3 regions of the Brenneria sp. L3-3C-1 genome follow, and region 1 is predicted to be linked to each of the others. Evidence: predicted binding sites of a transcription regulator. Region 1 holds the regulator's gene; each other region holds the start of a gene.

What was found. The regulator PhoB, encoded in region 1, activates phosphate uptake and scavenging genes when phosphate is short. The targets are predictions, from matches to a motif close to CTGTCATAAAACTGNCNNAT.
Region 2: a site for PhoB is predicted at 1,260-1,279, ahead of pstS (phosphate ABC transporter substrate-binding protein PstS). Genes of this name have one in related genera too.
Region 3: a site for PhoB is predicted at 1,173-1,192, ahead of pitA (inorganic phosphate transporter PitA). Genes of this name have one in related genera too.

The regions. Positions count from the first base shown of each region.
Region 1 is NZ_JAEMHF010000002.1:396,137-398,410, reverse strand. Features, by position in the region: gene sbcD (exonuclease subunit SbcD) at 1-181, opposite strand, end outside; gene phoB (phosphate response regulator transcription factor PhoB) at 932-1,621, shown strand; gene phoR (phosphate regulon sensor histidine kinase PhoR) at 1,649-2,274, shown strand, end outside.
Region 2 is NZ_JAEMHF010000003.1:210,026-212,299, forward strand. Features, by position in the region: gene pstS (phosphate ABC transporter substrate-binding protein PstS) at 109-1,149, opposite strand; gene JG725_RS10285 (beta-ketoacyl-ACP synthase) at 1,380-2,274, opposite strand, start outside.
Region 3 is NZ_JAEMHF010000009.1:43,916-46,189, reverse strand. Features, by position in the region: gene pitA (inorganic phosphate transporter PitA) at 1-1,101, opposite strand, end outside; gene JG725_RS15970 (NAD(P)/FAD-dependent oxidoreductase) at 1,382-2,274, shown strand, end outside.

The DNA of each region.
Region 1 (2,274 bases):
CCCGCGCATAGCTGGGCGGCGAACCGTTATCAAAGATATCGCCCGCGACGATTACCGCATCCACCTGATGCTGCTCGACCTGGGCGATAAGCCAGTGCAGGAAAGCCTGATGCTCGGCCGCGCGGCTCTTGGTATAAAAATACTGCCCCAGATGCCAGTCGGCGGTATGAATAATGCGCATGGAACTCCCTGAGTGGCGTGTAATAGCAATGCCATTGATTATAAACAGCCGTAGGGGCAACTGTCGTTGCGAAAACATGAGTTTGGAAAGCGGCTCGAAAATATGCGGGTCATTACTACTTGACGTTGAAAATCGCTCCCGGCGCTTTTTCTACTCGCGCCATCCCTGAGGCTCGCTCTATAGGCTGACGAGTCTTCAGAAAAATATCTTGTTTGTGTTTTTATATATAACACTATGATATTAATATAAATTTAGTGTTTAAGCCGTTCACCCCCACGGCGTAAGAAATTACGCTGAGGTGGGTGCCCCCGCGAATGCGCCGCATGGAGGCGGCGCAAGCCAGTGCCGCGTCGGGAACGCGTCACTGGCGGTTCGGAAAAGGGGGCGACCGCCGAAGGAACCGCGCTAGCGGCGTGATTTCAGCCACAAGCCCGGGTTCGTAGGGTGGTGGCGTTTGAACCACCCTGCGTCGGGCGCGTGCTACGACATAGCAGAGAAACGGCGGCTTTATCGCGCACGAAAGATTCTCCGATGTGGCATATTCCAATTTGTGGGGATTTCTAGCACTACGTGACGTTGAAAAATGCTCCTGCATTTTTTTATGGCGGGCTATCCCTGCCCGCCACCCTACGGGCCAATGCTGCGCATTGTTGAAAAATGCTCCTGCATTTTTTTCATAAATATGTCACAAAACTGACGCATAATGCTTTCCGTATGCTAACGGCGACGATGATTAACGGCGGATTAATGATGGCAAGACGCATATTGGTCGTGGAAGATGAAGCACCGATTCGTGAAATGGTATGCTTTGTACTGGAGCAGAATGGTTATCAACCAGTCGAAGCCGAAGATTATGACGGCGCAGTCGCACTATTGGCGGAACCTTTCCCTGAGTTGGTGTTGCTGGACTGGATGTTGCCGGGCGGATCGGGCTTGCAATTCATTAGGCATATGAAGCGCGAGGCGCTTACCCGCGATATACCGGTCATGATGTTGACCGCCCGCGGTGAAGAAGAGGATCGCGTGCGCGGGCTTGAGGTCGGGGCGGATGATTACATCATTAAACCGTTTTCGCCTAAAGAGTTGGTGGCGCGCATTAAGGCGGTAATGCGCCGTATCTCGCCGATGGCGGTTGAAGACGTCATAGAAATGCGCGGCCTGAACCTCGATCCTTCCTCGCACCGGGTGACGACGGGCGAGCTGGCGCTGGATATGGGGCCAACGGAATTTAAACTGTTGCACTTCTTTATGACGCATCCTGAGCGGGTTTACAGCCGTGAACAGTTGCTGAATCATGTATGGGGCACTAACGTTTATGTTGAAGATCGGACAGTTGATGTTCATATCCGCCGGTTGCGTAAAGCGCTGGAAACCAGCGGTCATGACAAAATGGTGCAGACCGTTCGCGGAACGGGATACCGTTTTTCAACACGTTACTGAAGGCTGGCATAGCGGAGAAACATTAACGTGCTAGAACGTCTCTCATGGAAAAGGCTGGCGCTGGAGCTGGTTTTTTTTTGCCTGCCCGCGCTGTTGCTGGGTTTGATCTTCGGCTATCTACCCTGGTTTCTGTTGGCCGCCGTTCTGGCGGCGCTAGGCTGGAATTTTTATAACCAACTTAAACTTTCCCACTGGCTGTGGGTCGATCGCAGCATGACGCCGCCTCCCGGCCGCTGGAGCTGGGAGCCGCTGTTTTACGGCCTTTATCAGATGCAATTGCGTAATCGTCGGCGTCGGCGCGAGCTGGCGTTATTGATTAAGCGTTTCCGCAGCGGCGCGGAGTCCCTGCCGGATGCACTGGTAACTATTACCGAAGAGGGCACCATCTTTTGGTGTAACCATCTGGCCCAGCATCTGCTCGGCCTACGCTGGCCGGAAGATAACGGCCAGAATATCCTCAACTTGCTGCGCCACCCTGAATTCGCCGGCTATATGAAAAAACAGGATTTCAGCCGTCCGTTAACGCTGCAACTGAGTCATGCCCGCCACCTCGAATTTCGGGTGATGCCTTATTCCGAAGGACAACAGCTGATGGTGGTGCGTGATATTACGCAAATGCACCAGTTGGAAGGGGCCAGACGTAACTTCTTCGC
Region 2 (2,274 bases), on a different contig from region 1:
CTCAGCTTACGGCCTTACTGCCAAACACAAGGAAAGCAGTACAATTTTAGTACAATCAGGCTTAATGCCATTATTTTTAACACTAATCATTTTTAATACTAATTATTTTTAATACAACGCATTACCGCTGCCGTCTTTTATATCGGTCTTCCAGGCGGCGCGTACCTGCTCCACCACTTCATTGGGCAGAATGGCGTAATCCAGCGCCGTTGCCTGCTCGCCGCCTTTGGTATAAGCCCAGTCAAAGAACTTCAGCACTTCCGTACCCTGTGCGGCGTTCGGCTGTACTTTTTGGATCAGGATGAAGGTCGTCGAGGTAATCGGCCAGGCATCCTCACCTTTCTGGTTGGTCAGATCCTGCGCGAAAGATTGGCTCCAGTCTGCGCCTTTGGCCGCATTACTGAAGCTTTCCTCTGTCGGGCTGACCACTTTTCCGTCAGCGGAAACCAATTTGGTGTAGGCCAGGTTATTCTGCTTGGCGTAAGCGTATTCAACATAGCCGATGGAACCCGGCAGACGCTGAACGAACGCGGCAATGCCATCGTTACCTTTTCCGCCCAGCCCGGTCGGCCAGTTAACCGTGGAGCCCGCGCCGATTTTTTCCTTCCACTCCGGGTTCACTTTCGCCAGATAGCTGGTGAACACGAAAGAAGTACCCGCTCCGTCCGCACGACGCACCACCGCAATATTCTGATCCGGCAGTTTGGCGTTCGGGTTCAGCGTGACGATGGCGGGATCGTTCCATTTTTTGATTTTGCCCAGATAGATATCACCCAGCGTCTTACCGTCCAGCGTCAGATCGCCGGATTTGATGCCCGGAATGTTAACCGCCAGCACCACGCCGCCGATCACCGTCGGGAACTGGATCAGACCGTCCTGCGCCAGCTTATCATCGGACAGCGGCGCATCCGTCGCCCCGAAATCCACGGTCTTGGCGATAATCTGCTTTACCCCGCCAGACGATCCAATACCTTGATAGTTAACTTTATTACCGGTTTCTTTATGATAGGAGTCAGCCCATTTGGCGTAGACCGGCGCGGGAAATGTCGCGCCCGCGCCGGTGAGGTTGGCGGCGGCCAAAGCGGAAAGCGATGTCAGTGAAAACGTGACCGCAGCGATATGGGTAATCGTGGTACGCATAAGTTTCATAATCCCTCCTGTGGGAGACTAAAAGTAGTGCCGACCCGGAGCCGTGATTAATCAGAGTGTAGTGTGCAGGAGGAAAAATAGAGCAGTTGAGTGACAGTAAAATGTACGAAATATGACAGTTTTATGACATACGGCAAAAATGCCGTTTCCGCTTCTTCCCGCATCGTGCCCCTGTGCCGGTGGTTCCTGCCGGCGCAGGAACGACGGGGATGATCCCATCCCCGGTTATCTCAGTCCTGCTTCCAGCGGCGGAAAATCAGCGAGGTATTGATGCCGCCAAAGGCAAAATTATTCGACTGCACATAGTCGGTATCGATATGCCGCGGTTCGCCCATAATGTAGTCCAGTTCGCCGCAATCTTCCGCCGGTTGCCGCAAATTGAGGGTCGGAGCGAACCAGCCTTCACGCATCATTTCAATGCTCATCCAGGCTTCCAGCGCGCCGCAGGCGCCCAGCGTATGGCCGAAATAGCTTTTCAGGGAAGAGATGGGCGTAGCGCGGCCAAAAACCGCGGCGGTCGCCTGACTTTCCGCCACGTCCCCGCGGTCGGTCGCCGTGCCGTGTGCATTGATATAGCCGATATCGCCGGCCTGTAAACCGGCGCAGCGCAGCGAACCTTCAATGCAAATCTGCATGGTTTCGCGCTGCGGTTGCGTAATGTGCGCCGCATCGCAATTGGTATAAAAACCCACCAGCTCGGCATAAATCGTCGCGCCACGCGCCTGCGCATGTTCCAGCTCTTCCAGAATCAGCGTGCCCGCGCCTTCGCCAATCACCAGTCCATCGCGTCCGGCGTCAAAGGGGGACGGCGTGGTCTCCGGCGCGTCGTTGCGCTGGCTGGTGGCAAACAGCGTATCAAACACCGCCGCTTCCGACGGGCAAAGTTCTTCCGCGCCGCCGGCCACCATAACCGTCTGATAACCATGACGGATCGCTTCCCAGGCATAGCCTATCGCCTGACTGCCGGAGGTACAGGCGCTGGAGGTGGGAATAACCCGGCCGCGCAGACCAAAGAACAGCCCGGCGTTGACGGCCGTGGTGTGCGGCATCATCTGTACGTAGGTGGTGCCGGTAATATTGTTGGTATGTTTTTCGGTCAGCATGGTGGCGAACTCGCTGACCGGG
Region 3 (2,274 bases), on a different contig from region 1:
CCTATCTTCCGTCGGCGTTTCCGGCAGTTTGACGATCCGATCCATGGTATCGGCAATACACATCAGCAAGCGGCGCACTTTACCGCGATCGTCCGCGCTTAACTGCTCGTAGCTTTTCAGGTTGCTCAACAACACCTGGGTTTGCTCGATGGCAATCATGACGCGCGAGCTATCGCAGTGAAAATCGACGTTGCCGTTCGCCGGAATGGTTTTTTCCGGCGCCGGGATCAGCGGCGGAGAAAGGTCGATGACATGCGCCAGCGCCGCGCCGTGTTGCTGATAATACTCCTGTAAATTGACCACGGAATCGCGGGTACGGCTGATGTCATAGCCGGAGGCGTTCATATTGACGATAAAGCCGGCGGGCGCCACGCCAATCAGTACCAGCATGATCAGACCAATACCTTTCTGACCATCATTCGCGCCGTGTGAAAAGCTGACGCCGATAGCGGATAAAATCAGCGCGGTACGCGTCCAGAATGGCGGCTTGCGTTTACCATCCTGTTTTTCACGGTCGCTTGGCGTAAGGTGTACCCGCTTGCGTTTTTTACTGTTGCTCCAGAAACGGCGTAACAGGAAAACCATCAGACCCGCAATAATCATCCCGACGATCGGCGATAAAATTAACGACAGGAAAATAGCGATCATCTTGGGAACATTGAGCGCATCCACCACGGAGGTATCCGTCAGTAAGGCGTTGGTTAAACCAATACCGATGATGGCGCCGATCAACGTGTGCGAACTTGAGGCGGGAAGCCCGAAATACCAGGTGCCGAGATTCCAGATGATGGCGGCCAGCAGCATGGAAAAGACCATCGCCAGCCCGTGAGCTGAACTGACATTCAGCAATAAATCCGTGGGGAGCAGATGGACAATGGCGTAAGCAACGCTGAGTCCCCCCAGCAGCACGCCGAAAAAATTAAACACGCCCGCCATAACGACAGCGAACTGCGCTCGCATGGCACGGGTATAAATAACGGTAGCGACAGCGTTGGCTGTATCGTGAAAGCCATTGATGGCTTCATAAAATAATACAAACAACAAAGCCAGTATCAACATCAGGCCGGTGTAGTAATCCAGTCCGGCAAATAAATGTAGCATAAGCGTTAGGCCATTTAGTGGTCATGAACGCGGCGCATTATCGGCGACAAGCAGGGGCGGGGAAAAGGGAAATATGACTTTTTTTTGACTTAGGGTGTGATGGATACGGATGAAAAGTCCACTTAGTCAATAAAAATCAATGTATTATACATTTTTACCAAAACACGCAAATTGTTACGCTGGCATCTGACAGAAACGGACACTACAATTTGCCGCCCTGAACGTTGCAGGCTTCCTGTCAGGGCAGAGGACGCCAGCGCCAATAACCGGAGAAACCATTGTGGAACAGTTTGACGTTGTCATTATCGGCGCCGGAGCCGCGGGATTGTTCTGTGCCGCACAGGCCGGACAACAGGGACTGCGCGTTCTGCTGCTCGACAATGGTAAAAAACCCGGACGTAAAATTTTGATGTCCGGAGGGGGACGCTGCAACTTTACCAATCTGTACGCCGAGCCGGCGGCTTATCTGTCCCAAAATCCCCACTTTTGTAAATCGGCCCTGGCGCGCTATACCCAATGGGACTTTATCAGCCTGGTGAATAGCCACAATATCGCCTACCACGAGAAAACCCTCGGTCAACTGTTTTGCGATGATTCCGCTCAGCAGATCGTCGATATGTTGCTTAAGGAATGCGAGCAGGCTAACGTCACGATGCGTTTACGCAGCGAAGTGGCGACGGTGGAAAAACCGGATGGCGCGTTCATTTTGCAATTAGCCGATGGCACGACGCTTCATAGCCCGGCGCTGGTGATCGCCAGCGGCGGCCTGTCGATGCCGGGCCTGGGGGCGACGCCGTTTGGTTATCAAATCGCCCGGCAATTTGGGTTAAACGTCCTGCCGACGCGCGCGGCGCTGGTGCCCTTTACGCTGCATAAACCATTGCTGGAACACTTGCAGACGCTATCCGGCGTCTCCGTACCCGCGGTGATAACGGCCGAAAACGGCGCGACGTTCCGGGAAAACATGCTGTTTACGCATCGGGGGCTTTCCGGCCCGGCGGTGCTGCAACTCTCCAGCTACTGGCAGGCCGGCGAGTTCGTCACGATCAATTTGCTGCCGCATCAGGATTTGGCGGCGCTGATTAATGATGAACGGGCGGCTCACCCCAATCAAAGTCTGAAAACCACCCTGGCGCAATGGCTGCCAAAACGGCTGGTCGACTGTCTGCAAAC